DNA from 3 places in the Solibacillus sp. FSL R7-0668 genome. Region 2 is predicted to be linked to each of the others. Evidence: riboswitches for the same ligand, from Rfam matches in the RefSeq annotation. Region 2 holds a riboswitch; each other region holds the start of a gene.
The links. Region 2 has a riboswitch for cobalamin ahead of MKX47_RS08005 (ABC transporter substrate-binding protein). Riboswitches for the same ligand answer to the same signal wherever they lie in the genome.
Positions count from the first base shown of each region.

Region 1 (5,230 bases), 1.1 Mb from region 2:
TTTCGGTATTACAGGAAGGCGCACTTGCGTATACAATTGGCTTTATTGACATTGTTGGCAAGGCAAATTTAATTATTGCGAATAATTATGGTACGCATACATTAGAAATTTATATCGCATTAGCGGTCATTTATTGGGTGTTATCGATTTCCATCGAGAAACTCTTCGCAGTGCTTGAAAAGATGCTTAGTAAAGGAAAGCAAACGATAAAAACAACGTAGGAGGTACGCTATGAATTGGCCATTTTTAATTGATACATTTTTTGTCGCATTAAGTGGCGTTCCAGTTGCGCTACTCGTAACCGTTGTTTCGCTGTTTATTGCGGTACCATTTGGTTTTTTACTAGCACTGGCACGTATTTATGAAGTACCTGTAATCAATCAGTTCGCAAAAGTGTATATTTCATTCGTTCGTGGGACACCGGTCATTATTCAAATTTTCGTGCTCTATGCAACGATTCCGTTAATACTAAGTGGCATTTTTGAAAAGTATCAGATTGATTATCCCATTTATGAAATTAATCCACTCTGGTATGCCTTTATTATTTTCTCGTTTAATACGGCAGCCATCTTAATTGAAATATTTCGTTCGGCCTTACAAACCGTTGCAAAAGGTCAGCTGGAGGCGGCGCAGTCAGTAGGTTTGACGACAGCCCAGGCATACCGCCGCATCATTATTCCACAGGCGCTTGTTTCCGCGATGCCTAATTTGTGCACAGCAACGATTAACTTAATTAAAGCGACATCGCTTGGCTATGCGATTTCCTTGCAAGAAATTACGTTAAAGGCCAAGGTAGAGGCAAATTTAGGCTACAACTATTTAGAAGCCTATCTTGATATATTTGTTGTTTATCTACTTATTTGTATGACAGTAGAATATTTATTTAAATGGTCTGAAAAACGGTTAAGTCGTTATAAGGTAGCGACTGTATAAGGAGCATTCCTGTTAGAAGAATTTTCAGGGACTTGAAAAGAAAAAAGCCCTCTCGTATGATGTTTGAGTGTCAACCAGACAATTGACTCGCACATCTACAGAGAGGACTTACAACAATGAATTTTAATACGAATGAAAAAATTAATCAAGTTTCTGAAAATACGTTAGTCATTGGCATCGATATTGCCAAGCATAAGCACTTCGCTTGTGCTGTGGATGATCGCGGTCGCGTGCTCCAAAAATCATTTCCTATCGTGCAATCACGTATCGGATTTGAAGCGTTTTATGAGCGTCTGCTTACGTTAAAAACGGCACATGAAAAACAAGAAATCCTCGTTGGTTTCGAGCCAACTGGTCACTACTGGATGAACTTAGCGGCGTTTTTAACACACTATGGGATTCCGTTTGTGATGGTCAATCCGATGCACGTCAATCGCTCGAAAGAACTCGACGACAACCTGCAGACGAAAAATGACCAAAAAGATGCGCTTGTCATCGCCCGTCTAATGCGAGATGGACGCTTTAGCTATCCTCGTCTTTTAGAAGGCGTGGAAGCGGAATTACGAAATGGTGCGACGTTGCGTTCAAAAATTCAAGAGGATTTAAACGCCCTTCAAAACCGCATCATTCGTTGGTTAGACCGTTTCTTCCCAGAGTTTACACAAGTCTTTAAAAATTTTGGAAAAATGGCGTATGCGGTGCTGGAAAAAACGCCGCTGCCAATGGATATTCAAGGGAAAACACCGGAAGAACTGCTCTTCCTTTATCGCCAAGTAGACGGGATGAAAAGTCCTCAACTACCGAAAGCGAAACAATTAGTCGAACTGGCACCTCATTCAATTGGACTGACGGAAGGACTGGTGATGGCCCGTTATGAAATCGCCACACTGCTTTCTCAAGTGAAACTAATGCAGGCACAGCTCGATGAATTGACTGTACAATTAACGGAATTAGCGAAACAAATGACGGATTATGACTACCTAGCATCTGTACCCGGAATCGGCGATGTCACGATTGTCGAATTACTATCAGAAGTCGGTTCGCTCACGCAATATACGCATCCACGCCAATTAATCAAACTCGCGGGACTCACATTGCGTGAAAACTCTTCAGGTAAACAAACCGGACAAAAACGGATTTCTAAACGTGGAAGACGCAAACTTCGCGCCCTCCTATTCCGTGTCATGATGCCATTGATTCAACATAATCTAGCGTTTAAAGCGTTACACGAACATTACACCACACGCACCAACAATCCACTGCGTAAAAAGCAATCGATTGTCGTCCTGTGTGGGAAGTTACTGAAGATTTTACATGCCTTGTGTAACAAGAAAATTTATTTTAATCCAGACCAAATGATGAACGATTTCACCCAGCTTCAAACGGCTGCGTAAGCGACACCATCAGAAGTCACAAACAAGAGGATGACACGGAGAAGCCGGCACTATTTCCACCATTCGACCGTGCGAATCGCAAAGAGTCCCTAAGGGAGCATCGCCAGCCTCTGCCTTATGAATAGACCGAACGAAGGAATGTACGCGCATCAGACGCCTAGAGATATGGGAGGGTCCGTCATCATAAGCAACGCAGAGATCCAAAAGTGCATCGATATAGCGCACAGGATCAGAGGGATAATTACCATTTACTGGTTTATCCTATAGCGAAGCGTACGGACTGTTTGTAAAAAAAATCAAGAATTACAAAATAACGATAGATGTACGTGTCGAAAAATATTTTTTGGACACTCGAAAACGGTGCAAACCATTGATATATCAACATTTATAGAGGGAGGGGATAGCATGCTGGAAGTAAAAAATGTGCATAAAACTTTTGGTGGAAATGAAGTGTTAAAAGGGGTCGATTTAACGATAGCTAAAGGCGATGTAGTTGTCATTTTAGGGCCGAGTGGTTCAGGGAAAACGACCTTGCTACGCTGCATAAATTTTTTAGAGCATGCAGATGTGGGGACTGCCCATTTTGATGAAATTGCGGTGGATCTACATAAAGCCTCGAAAAAGGATATTTTGGCTATTCGTAAAAAAACGGCTTTCGTCTTTCAAAATTATAATTTGTTTAATAATAAAACTGCGCTTGAAAATGTGGCAGAAGGTTTAATTATTGGGCGCGGCATGAAAAAGGATCAGGCCTATGACATTTCGAAAACAGCGCTCGATAAAGTCGGATTATCGGCGAAATATGATGCTTACCCAAGTCAGCTATCAGGAGGCCAACAGCAGCGTGTCGGTATTGCACGCGCGGTCGCCTTAAATCCAGATATTATTTTATTTGACGAACCCACTTCTGCACTCGATCCAGAATTGGTTGGCGAAGTGCTAACGGTGATGAAGGATATCGCAAAAGAAGGGACAACAATGCTCGTAGTGACACATGAAATGTCATTTGCTAAGGAGGTGGCCAACCGGATAATTTTCATGGATGGTGGTCATGTTATCGAAGAGGGCTCACCACATGAAATATTCGTGCAGCCAAAAGAAGACCGCACAAAGCAATTTCTACGCCGCGTCCTACCAGAAGAATACACGTATCATATTTAATGAATTAAGAGGAATTATCTGAAAATAAGTATAAGTTTGCGTACAAAACGAAATTTATCCGCTATAATAAAAGATAAATTTCATATCGATTGTAAAGGTTCTTATTCAACAATAAGAAGTAATAGGGAAATCGGTTAAATGCCGATGCGGTCCCGCCACTGTAAATGCGAGTTTAAAGCATGATGCCACTGTATCATACGGGAAGGCGCTATTAAACGTTTGAACGCATAAGCCAGGAGACCTGCCTTTATAATGCCCAAAGATACGCCTACGAGGATAGGATGTGGCAGATAAGTTCCGGTTAGTTGAATTTTATTTGCATACGTAAAGCTTCCTTCTCATATGAGGTGGGGCTTTTTCTTTTTGCTAAATAACAGGTGATCAGGGCTTATGAAACAATGAGCACAGTAGATGTGTTTTCTAAATCCAAGGAGGCAGTTTTACAATGAAAAAATGGCAAGCACTTTCTTCAGTAGCCGTATTAACAGTAGCATTAGCAGCATGCGGCGAGGAAGAAGCAGACAAAGTAAAAGAAAATGAAACTACCGAGGCAACAGAGCAAGCCCAATTTCCAATTACACAAATGGATGCATTAGGCAAAGATATTACAATCAAAAAAGCTCCGGAGCGTATTATTTCACTCGTTCCATCAAATACAGAAATCTTATTTGGCTTAGGCTTAAACGATCAAATTATTGGTGTTTCTGACAATGACACATACCCAGAGGAAGCGTTAACGAAGGAAAAGGTTGGCGGCATGGAATTTAATTTAGAGCAACTCATTGCCTTAGAACCCGATTTAGTATTGGCGCATGAATCAGGTATGTATAGCTTTAATGAAGAAGCGATTGCACAGCTAGAAGCAGTTGGGATTCCGGTATTTGTTGTGAAAGATGCTAAAACATTTGAAGAAACATATACGACGATTGAGCAAATTGGGCGTTTGACAAATAAGGTACAAGAAGCGAACGATATTATCGCTTCAATGAAAGAAGACATTGAAGAAATCGAAGTGAAGGTGGCAGACTTAGAAGAAAAGTCGGTATTTATCGTTGTTGGTACAGACCCTGACCTTTATGCAGCAGGGCAGGATACCTTTATTAATGAAATGTTAGAAGTACTAAATGTGGAAAATGCTGTACCCGAACTAGGCTGGCCAATGTATAGCGCTGAGCAATTCGTCAGCAGTAACCCAGATGTTATTTTAGCGACGTATGAAAATGATATTGAGGAACTTACAACAAATGATGCCTATGCAGAGATGACTGCGGTGAAAAACAGCAACGTAAAATTAGTGGATGCGGATACGACAAGTCGTCAAGGTCCACGTCTAGTGGAGGGCATTGAATCGATCGCGGAGGCTATTTATCCAGAGGTATTTAATGAACAGTAAATATTCAATCGCCTATATTTTATCGATTGGATTACTTTTAGCGAGTATGTGGATTGGGATTTCATTTGGTTCGGTCGACATTCCGCTCTCTACTCTGTGGGATAAAACGACAGACCCCGTTGCCTACAGCATTCTTTGGAAAATACGAATGCCACGTGTTATTTTAGCGGCATTAATTGGTGCGTCTCTTGCAATTGCGGGAGCTGCCTTCCAAGGTTTGCTGAAAAATCCATTAGCAGACCCGTATACACTAGGCGTTTCCTCGGGAGCTTCTGTTGGGGCTGTAATGACGATTTTTTTAGGTATTTCGATTCCATTCCTTGGCTCGTTTACGCTCCCAATCTTTAGT
Region 1 covers NZ_JBBOUU010000001.1:522,148-527,377, forward strand. Annotated here, with positions in the region: gene MKX47_RS02500 (amino acid ABC transporter permease) at 1-221, shown strand, start outside; gene MKX47_RS02505 (amino acid ABC transporter permease) at 232-933, shown strand; gene MKX47_RS02510 (IS110 family transposase) at 1,050-2,327, shown strand; gene MKX47_RS02515 (amino acid ABC transporter ATP-binding protein) at 2,733-3,488, shown strand; cobalamin riboswitch at 3,567-3,751, shown strand; gene MKX47_RS02520 (ABC transporter substrate-binding protein) at 3,934-4,881, shown strand; gene MKX47_RS02525 (FecCD family ABC transporter permease) at 4,871-5,230, shown strand, end outside.
Region 1: linked by a shared signal. The riboswitch ahead of MKX47_RS02520 (ABC transporter substrate-binding protein) and the one ahead of MKX47_RS08005 (ABC transporter substrate-binding protein) in region 2 are both predicted to bind cobalamin.

Region 2 (5,230 bases):
ATCGTCCGAGCGAGCGTATCACATAAAATCAGCACTCCCGCACCTAACAGAATCGATCCTGGAAATAAATATCGATAATCCGAGCCAACAAAGAGGCGTGCAATATGTGGCACAATTAATCCAACAAAACCAAGTAGACCAACCACACTGACCGCGCTCCCTGCGAGCAATGAAGATAATGCAATGAATAAAAAGCGTGTTCGTTCAACATTTAATCCAAGCCCTGTTGCCACCTCATCACCCAGCATTAAAATATTTAATTTGTTTGAAATCATCAAGAGCAACACAATGCCAAATAAAGAATACGGTAAAACAAGTAAAACATCTTGCCATGTTACTGCTGATAATCCACCAACTAAGAAGTGAATTGCGCCTGCGACACGGTCTGGATAAAAAGTTAGCAAGGAATTGATACCCGCACCTAATAAGGAGGAAATGGCAACACCTGCTAGAATCATTCGTGTCGGTAATACGCCATCCTTCCATGCAAGTGCATAGATAAAGAGTGTTGTTGCCAATGCACCTAAAAATGCACCAAATGGAACAAAATAATACAGTGAGGGATAGAGCATTAGAATAACTAATGCTACAAGCCCTGCACCTGAGGATACCCCGATAATGTTTGGTCCTGCCAATGGATTTCGCATAATCCCTTGTAAAATTGCCCCCGATAATGCTAGCGAAATCCCAACAAGCCCTGCAACAATCGTACGAGGGAGACGGACATTATAAATAATTTGATATTGCATCCCCTCAGGCTTATGCAACAATATATGAACAATCTCCATAGGACCGATTTTCACAGCCCCAAAGCCAATGCTTACAAAAATACTAATAATAAGTAAAATGGCAAAACTAATTAATGCCCATAAGCGGTGCTTTTTATGTTCAACCTTTTCTGTTGTAGTCATCCGATTCACCTACGAATTCGATTATTCACCGTATAAGTGCTGTGCTAAACCTTCATATGCCTCTGCGTAGCGCTGGTTTGCTTTATACATATAAATATCTTTTGGTAAGAAAATGTAGCGATCATTCTTTACTGCTTGTAAAGATGCCCAAGCTGGATTTGACTCTACATCTTGCTTTAATTTATCGTATACAACATCCATATCACTTCCTGTTGTTTGAACGAAAATGAAGTCTGGATCCTCTTCAATAATTTTTTCCATACTAAATGAGGTTTCGCTTAATAAATTGTTCGATACATCCGCAATATTCGTCGTATGTAAATCCTTTAACATTTCTCCTACATAGGAATCTGTCCCACGTGCTGTAATTGATTTACCACTTGCCATCATTAATAGCACTTTATAATTTTTATCCGTTGGTGACTCCGCAATGATTTTTTCAATGGCTTCATTCACCTGTGCTACATTTGCTTCGTATAAATCCTCACGCTCTGTCAGTGCCGTAAAGACACGCGCTAATTTATAGTAATCTGCTTTAAAAACAAAGTCTAACGCAATCACTTTAATACCATTTTGCTCAAAGCTTGGTACTAATTCCATATGGTGTGCAGAGTTCCCGTTAACAATTACAACATCAGGCTCTAAAGATAAAACTTTTTCTAAGCTTACTGCACCAAGTGTTCCAACGATTTCAGCATTTTCAGTTCCTGGTACTGGCTTGTCACCTGAGGGCTCGATAGTCCCCACAACTTCACCACCACTCGCCATCCAAATATCTAAGTATGAGTTAAAAACCGAAACAACACGTTGCGGATTTTTTTCAATCGTAATTTCTTGTCCACGAGAGTCTGTGAATGTTACATCCTTGTCGGTAATTGTTACGCCATGCGCTTCCTTAACAACGCTTTCATCTTGCTGATTCGTTTGTTCAGATGCCTTTGTTTCCTTCACATCTTCACTTTCTCCTGAGCATGCAGCGAGCCCAAGTGATAGCATCAACACTGTCAATAATGATGCCCATTTTCCTTTTTTCATGTTCTTTTCCTCCAATTTGTCGATTTTTGGGCACAAAAAAAGTACCCCGACCAATCGTAGCTGGGATACTTAGTAAACATTTGGAATATTTTCTCCAATGCTTGATTCACTTCCGCAAAAATAATGGCTGAAATATAAAATTCCTCCATTAGCAAAAATAATCGTTTCAACTAGTCGTCCCCTTCCCTCCGAAGGTCCATTGCTATAACAGTTAGGCAGGTTTCCTGACTTCTCGCGTCACTTTACTCTCAGAAACCTTCCCAGAAATTTTTCCAGTGGCATTTTATCTGATTTCATCGGCGATTACAGTAGCGGGGGCTGTATTGGCTTTTCACCAATTTCCCTATTAATCTTTGTAAAAAAGAACCTAATGTTAATTATTCAATTTGTACATTACACAACTATGTAATATTTTGTACGAACAATACCATACCATAAAAAAAACCAAAAATAACATATCGGAATTTTCACAAAATAGAAGTATAAGTTAAGAAAACTAAAAATTCGCTTACTTAAATATTTTATTCTGTATAAGGTAATAAATTTTCTATCGGCATCAAAACAAAGAAATTTCCTCATACTGGGCACTTCCCAGCATATACCCCCAAACATTTTCAATTTCATCGCCATGTAATGCCGTCAACAAGCAGGCTAAGGCCATGCCATGTGTTACGACCGCAATTTTTTCGTACGGCAATGCGGATACTTGTTGATGAAAATGAAGCATTCTCGCCGTTACCGCTTCAAAAGATTCCTGTTCTTGTGCAATAAAGGATGCCGGATGTTGACTGTATGCCTGATAGTTTTTATCCTCCTGTAATTGTACAATGTACCGCCCTTGCCAATCCGCTAAATAGATTTCCCGAATCGCACGACATTGCTGAATTTCTTTTGATGGAAACATCCATTCAGCAGATGTAATCGCCCGCCGCAAATCACTACTAAAAACAATGTCCGGCTGCCATTCGACGGCCTTTGCCTGCGCTATTCCCCGGTTCGTTAATGGCGAATCCAGCCAGCCCTGCAATTTTTGATGTTCATTCCAGCTCGTTTGACAATGGCGATAATAGCGAATAATTTTTGACATAATGATCCATCTCTTTCTGACAACGCGCCCAAATTTCCTCTGTTTTTACTGCAATTCGAAACCATTGTCCATTCAAGCCCGCATAATTTTTCGTATGCCGAAGCACAATTCCCCGCTTTAATAAGTATATGAAAAAATGGTCGGCATCATATTGCTCGGGAAGTTTAAACAATAAGAAATTCGCGGCACTATTACTGTATGGACATTGAATTGAACGAAAATAGCGCTTCATTTTAGCTAGTAATTCAGAACTATAATCAACCGATTCTTTAACAAATTCCTGTTGCTTGATGCATTCACTTCCGAGAGCCAAGGCAATGGAGCTAACATTCCAATGTGGTAAATAGGGGCGTAATTTTTCAACTTGCTGACCGAGCACATAGCCAATTCGCACACCAGCAAGTGCATACATTTTCGTCAGCGAACGGACGACAAGTAAATTCGAATAGCTTGTAAGTAATGGAATGACAGACTCCGCTTCATCGGTCCAATCCATAAACGCCTCATCAATGACAAAGAGACATTGTGGATGGGCAGCTACTAAATGATGAATCCACTGTTTTTCTAGCACAACACCCGTTGGATTATTTGGATTACAAATATAGCAGGCTGTGACCTTTTCCAATTGACTGTTTAATTTATCCATATCAAATTTATAATAGATTATATCCTCTGCAATAAGGGTATATACTGTGCAATTTTGTTGGGATAGCGTGCGTTTATACTCAGAAAAGGACGGCTCAAGCACCAATATATCCTGTCCCTGAAAATGCTGCGCTAGCACCATCAACCCTTCCGCAGCACCATTTGTTACTAACACTTGCTCACACTGTAATTGATGGTGCTGTGCAAGCTGCGAGCGGAGGGGCTCTGCCAATTCATTTGGATAGCTTGCTAATTGATTAAGTAAGTTTGGCCAAATTGCTTGAATCGCTTTTGGTATCCCCATTGCGTTGACATTTTCACTAACATCGATCACGTCGTTTGGCATGTCGATTTGCATTGCTTCATATAAAGCCCGCGCATTTGCCCCATGTGCAGGTAATAGCATAGATGATTCCTCCTAATCCTAAAAATACATATGTACAGCGCTGCATTTGCTGAATTGCTTGTAAAATGTGCTGCTTACCCATTTCCTGGAGCGGCTCCCCCATATAGGCACGAAACGATTCCTTTTGACCGTAGCGATTAAAGCCGCCTAAGCGAATCCCTAATTGGTAGGCTGTTGCGGCTTCTAAATACCCACTATTTGGGCTGGGGTGCTTTTTGGCATCACATAGCCAGTGCTTTAGGCGCTCCATAAAAGGTTTTTTCGAATAATTTTTACTAACGAGCACAATGATAAAGCCCGAAATACGACTTGGTATAAAATTGGCGATATCATCTAGCTTTGCTGAATAATAGCCAAAATCAGCGTAGCGTTCATTGTTGTAGCCAATCATCGAATCCAGCGTATTGATTGCTTTATAGCCCCAAGCACCTGTTGCGCCAAATAGCAGCGCATAAAAGAGCGGGGCAGTCACACCATCGCTTGTGTTTTCCGACACCGTTTCAATTACCCCGCGGACAATTTCCGGTTCATCTAAATGCGCCGTATCTCGCCCGACGACCCAGCTTAAATAACGGCGCGCCTCTGGTAAATCCTCTTTTTCTAACGCATCATAGACAAGCAGTGCTGCCTCCTTTAACGACTTTTGAGCCAAAGCTAAGCTAATAAGCAGTACCTCAACAGCAAGCCATAGCCATATATGTACTTGAAATGCCAGCAAAACGATAGCCAAAACAAAGCCAGTCGATAGCGTAACCGTTAGCAGCATCGCAATAAAGCCCTTTACTTTACGGCGAGTCCCTCGATTAAGCTTCCGTTCCACGAGCGAGATAAAATTTCCAATATAAATGACAGGATGCTTCCATTTTTTCGGATCCCCGAATACAGCATCCAGCACAGCAGCTACTAAGCCTATCCAAAAGTATAGCATACGATTACTCCCTCCTTGAAAATAGCAAATACCGATGCACAAAATTGTACATCGGCTGTAATAAACAGAATCCCGAAAAAGATTATGACGTGCGCTCTAATGCAAGCAGTTCATAAATTTTCGTCATATTTAAATGGGTGCGCACATGTTGATCTAACATTTCATAAGCCTGCTCTCGGCGTTCAAAATCCGATAAAATTTCCGTTGAAACAATCGGC
Region 2 covers NZ_JBBOUU010000001.1:1,656,233-1,661,462, reverse strand. Annotated here, with positions in the region: gene MKX47_RS08010 (FecCD family ABC transporter permease) at 1-911, opposite strand, end outside; gene MKX47_RS08005 (ABC transporter substrate-binding protein) at 933-1,946, opposite strand; cobalamin riboswitch at 2,144-2,332, opposite strand; gene MKX47_RS08000 (histidine phosphatase family protein) at 2,503-3,033, opposite strand; gene MKX47_RS07995 (pyridoxal phosphate-dependent aminotransferase) at 2,984-4,084, opposite strand; gene cbiB (adenosylcobinamide-phosphate synthase CbiB) at 4,041-5,012, opposite strand; gene MKX47_RS07985 (cobyric acid synthase) at 5,095-5,230, opposite strand, start outside.

Region 3 (5,230 bases), 440 kb from region 2:
CGCTGCACTTAGTAGTGTAAACAGCACTGCACTATAAATCACAAGCTGCTTTGTAACTACCTGCGCTTTAAAATAAGCAGCTAAACCGGTTTGCTTCGACGTATTCATTGTTACAAAATATACGAGCATCCCGATGCGCGCAATATAAGGAATCATGACAATATACACAAGCATTGCTAGCTGCCCCTGTACGAGTGCTTCATAAACAAAACCGAGCTTCAATAACAGCAAGGAGACAATCCCTAACACACCAAAAGCGCCTGTGCGAGGATCATCTAGTACTTGCAACCGCTTTTCTTTATCACCATATGAAAAAAAGGCGTCACACATATCGATAAAGCCATCTAAATGTAAGCCACCAGTAAAAATGACCATGCCAACTACAAGTAAAATCGACAATAATAAATCGGAAATATCGCTATAGCTCATAAGTACATACGCCCCACCGCTTAGCAGTGACCCGATGGCTAAACCAATGAGCGGCAAACTCGCATACATCCACGTAATGGAGCTTTTATTCATATCGAATTGTTTTTTTATCGGTACGAAAGAAAAAAACTGCCATGCTAATAAGAAACCTTGACTTGCATTTTTCAACCTGCTCCCTCCTATTTCCATCGTTGTACGAGTTGAAACTGTACTTCATAAGCTTCATGGCTATGCTGCACAAGCCATTGATGCAAATGCCCTAATAACTTGCGATAATGATTCACTTCCTCGTACGTTGAAGGGAGCTCGTCTAATACTTCATTCGATACAATAATTATTGTAACACCTTGAACTTGCCAATTTAACAATTGCTTTTGTAAGGATTCGATGCAGCTCTTGATATATTCGCTACGATTTTTTTCCTGCTCACTTAAATAGAGAACATTGGAAAGCCATGTCGTCACACATTCAAATAAAACAACCGCATCGGATGATAATAGCTGGATGTGTTGAGGTATTACCGCTTGCATTTCCACGGTTGTCCAATGGCTTGCTTGCTGCATGCGGTCTTCCTGATGACGCATAATTCGCTTTTTCATTTCTTCATCAAATGCGACTCCCGTGGCAATATAGTAATAGTGTTTATCATTTCCCAAAGCTAGGGCGCGCTGTTCGGCATAGGCACTTTTACCACTACGTACTCCGCCAGTTATAAAGATCATTTTACTCCACCTTTGCAAATAACTAAAAGAACATACCTAAAATTAGGCATGCCCCTTTATTATAAGCTTATTTAAATAATTCTGGGTATACGGCTTCTGCCATAATTTCTACCGCTTCACCAATACGTGGCCCTGGGCGAGACATCACATCACCATCGACTAACACAACCGCTTTATTTGAAACCGCTTGAATTTGATCCCAGCCTGCACGAGCTAAAATTTCATCCACTGCATTTTCCATATATGTTGCTGGTGTAATAATTACTTCTGGATTACGTGCGATGACATCTTCTTCCGTTACGCTTAACCAGCTCTCTTGATCGACGAAAATATTTTCAACACCGGCAGTATTCATAATTTCTTGTTGGAATGTGTTATTACCCGTTGTCCAAATATCTGGCGCTGGTGATACTTCATAGTATACTTTTTTCTTTGTATCAACTGTATCTGTTTTCTCTTGAACTGCTGCAATTTGATCTTTAATATCTGCCACAACTTCATTTCCCTTTTCCTCAATGCCCATGACTTCAGAAAGCTGAATGATATCTGTGTAGACATCGTCAAAAGATGTAGCGGATGCGATGACAAATACCTTTAAGCCTGCATCTTCTAACTGTGTAACTTGCGCCTCATCACCAGCTGTATACGCTACGACTACGTCTGGATTTAACTCCACAATACGTTCCGCGTTAATAACGGTTGATGTCGAAACACGTTCGATTTTTTGTGCTGCTTCTGGATATGTATCATAATCTGTTCCACCAACAATTTGATCCCCAACGCCTAATTCAAATAAAATTTCAGTATTACTTGGCTGTAAGGATACGATTGTTTTTGGGACTTCCTCAAACGTTACTTCAATCCCACGGTCATCTACAACTGTGTATGGTCCATCCACCTCTGTTTGCTTAACTGGCTCTTTTGCTGAATCCTTTGATGCTTTTTCTTCGTCTGCTCCACATGCTGCTAAAAGTAGTGCTGCAGCAACAGGTGCAACCCATTTCATTTTAAAGTTCATTGTTTTGCTCCTTTTTCTTTTTCATTGGATACGATTTTGAGATGAAGACAATTTCATCACATTCGTGTTGCTTGTTCATATACACAGCCATCACAAACAATACATTGGCAAGTAAGCCTAAAAAGTCGAATAAAATTTCAGGAACTTCTCGTTCTTCGCTTACTTTATGTAATGCGCGATAGGATTTTTTCGCTTCACTTCGGCAAATGTGAAGACGAGCCGCGCTTTCCACCCCTTGAGGTAATAAAAACTGCTGAATCGCATCTTTTACTTCACTGACATAATAATCATAGCGATCACTTAACCAATGCAAGTCATTTTCTGTAATCGCTAATTTTCCGCGTACAGAACCATTTACGTGATAAGCAAGTGGCTGGATGATACGTATATCTTCTAATACCGTTTGGCCATGTGCATCATCCACCAATGTCGGAATAACTGCCCCAATACGTGTCGTTAATGAATCTGTGCGAATTTCATAATCAACACAGTTCCATTTTTCACGCATGAATGGATAGCATGAATAACGAATATCCTTCTTCAACTTTCTCAACCTCACTTCAAAACTTCAAATTCATTACTTCTAGAAAACTAAAGTGGCATGAAAAAAAGCCACCCAGAAAATGGATGGCTTCATAAAATCAAAAAATACATAGGTAAACATGCTTGTTTGATGTATGGCTGCCGTACATTCTCTTTATTTCCGAAGAGGTGTGTTACGATCAGAAAAAGATTGGTCTCCTGGCTTCGCGTTTCACTTTACTCATAAGCACCTTCCCGCTTTTAGCAGTGGCATTTTACTTACTTTCATCTACGCTTACAGTTACGGATATAGCTTCGGATTTACACCGAATTCCCATTTATGCACAAGGCATCTCTTTCTTGCAAACTATTCAATTTGTAAAACTAACTTTATCATACTGTTGAAATTATGCAAATAGTTTTTAATTTCACATCAATTTCAAGCTTAAAAACATAAAATTGATACCTTTATAAGCAGTTTGGACATTTACCATAAATTTCAAACTTATGTGCTTCTATTGCATAGCCAGGCAGCTTTTCACCGAGCATTTCCATTGGACATAGGGATAACTCCTTGACGTTCCCACAATCACGACAAATAAAATGATGATGGTGATGATCCGATTCACAATGCATGCGGAAATTGCGCTCGCCACCTAGCTCAGTTTCTTCTAAAATGTCTAATTCAACAAATGTTGCTAAGTTACGATAAATTGTATCGAAGCTCATGCCTGGGAAATCCTTTTTCAGCACTTGCAGTAAATCACGGGCAGTCAAATATTTATCCGTAGCCGCAAACATACCTAAAATTAATTCTCGTTTATCTGTTTTTTTATAGCCATTGTCTTTTAATATTTCCCACGCGCGTATTGTATTCACTATGCTTCTTCCCCTTCCACCTTAGTTGAAAATTTTAAAACTATTTTTTTCATGAAAATCACGATTAATAAAATCATAATAGATGTAACGACAATAGTACCACCTGGCGCTAAGTTTAAGTAAAATGCGCTAACTAATCCGATTAATACCGCCAATTCACCAAAGACAATCGCTAAAATGATCGCTTCTTTAAATCCACGGGCTAAACGCATTGCCGCTGCAACGGGTAATGTCATTAAGCTCGATACTAATAAGATCCCCACAATACGCATACTTGCCGCAATAACAAGTGCCACAACAATCATAAATAGCAAATGGATCCATTTCGCTGGCAACCCACTTGCCTTTGCATATTCTTCGTCAAAGGATAATACGAATAATTCCTTGAAAAATAATGCTAAGAAAATCACAACGACTATCGCAATGGCAAGGACAACAAATAAATCTTGCCTCGAAACCGCCGATACTGAGCCAAATAAATAGCTCATTAAATCTGTATTAAAGCCACTTGCAAGCGAAATTAAAATCGCACTAATACCAATACCACCTGACATAATAATCGGAATCGCAAGCTCCTCGTAGTGCTTATACAAACGGCGTAAGCGCTCAATTAAGATGGAACCACTTACCGACGCTACAATACCTAAATAAATTGGGTTAAGTAGGGCAAGTGCTGAAAAAGACTGACTTAAGTATAAGCTCCCCGCAATCCCGGCAAGCGTCACATGTGATAGTGCATCCGCGATCAGCGATAAACGGCGTACGACAATAAATACACCTAGTAACGGTGCGATAACCCCAATAATAAGCCCTGAAAAAAAGGCGTTTTGTAAAAATTCATAGTTTAATATTGCTTCAATCATAATGGCCAGCTCCTCTTAATGAATCTTTCGAACAGAGTGGCCGTTCCAGCTTTCGATCTGTTCTTCCGAAATGGTATCAAAATCATTTTTATAACCGTGGAAATGAATCGTTTGATTTAAACATGCGACATGGCTCACACGGTCAGATACGGTATCTACATCATGTGTTACTAAAATCATCGTCATTTTATGATGCTCATTTAAGTGTGCGAGCATATCATAAAATGCCTGCACGTTTTCACGGTCAATCCCAACAGTAGGCTCGTCTAAAATAAGTAGTTTTGGATCGGCTATTAATGCGCGCGCAATAAACACACGTTGTTGCTGTCCTCCCGAAAGTTGTCCAATATTTCGCTTCATAAATTGCTCCATACCGACATCCTTCAAGGCCGATTTCACTAAAATGTCTGTATCTTTTGGATAACGCTTAAACAGCCCTACCTTTTGCGATAAGCCACTTTTGACAACCTCTTCAACGGTTGCTGGGAAGCCTGAGTTAAAGGCATTTGACTTCTGTGACACATAGCCAATCCATTCTCGGTGTTTAAACTGATTCGCTGGCTCACCAAACAATTTAATATCCCCCGACATTGGCTTTAATAGCCCCAATATCAATTTTAAGAGCGTCGATTTCCCCGAGCCATTTTGACCGATTAATGCCAAAAAATCACCCTCATCGACGCGTAAAGAAATGTTCTTTAATACTTGTGTGTATTCATATTGAAAGGAAACATCCTTCAATTCAATCAATGGTTTGTTCATTTTTTTCGCTTCTTTCTAATTCAAAATCATTACGA
Region 3 covers NZ_JBBOUU010000001.1:1,214,587-1,219,816, reverse strand. Annotated here, with positions in the region: gene cobS (adenosylcobinamide-GDP ribazoletransferase) at 1-597, opposite strand, end outside; gene MKX47_RS05680 (bifunctional adenosylcobinamide kinase/adenosylcobinamide-phosphate guanylyltransferase) at 609-1,151, opposite strand; gene MKX47_RS05675 (ABC transporter substrate-binding protein) at 1,219-2,169, opposite strand; gene MKX47_RS05670 (hypothetical protein) at 2,159-2,713, opposite strand; cobalamin riboswitch at 2,884-3,063, opposite strand; gene MKX47_RS05665 (Fur family transcriptional regulator) at 3,160-3,570, opposite strand; gene MKX47_RS05660 (metal ABC transporter permease) at 3,570-4,433, opposite strand; gene MKX47_RS05655 (metal ABC transporter ATP-binding protein) at 4,449-5,195, opposite strand.
Region 3: linked by a shared signal. The riboswitch ahead of MKX47_RS05670 (hypothetical protein) and the one ahead of MKX47_RS08005 (ABC transporter substrate-binding protein) in region 2 are both predicted to bind cobalamin.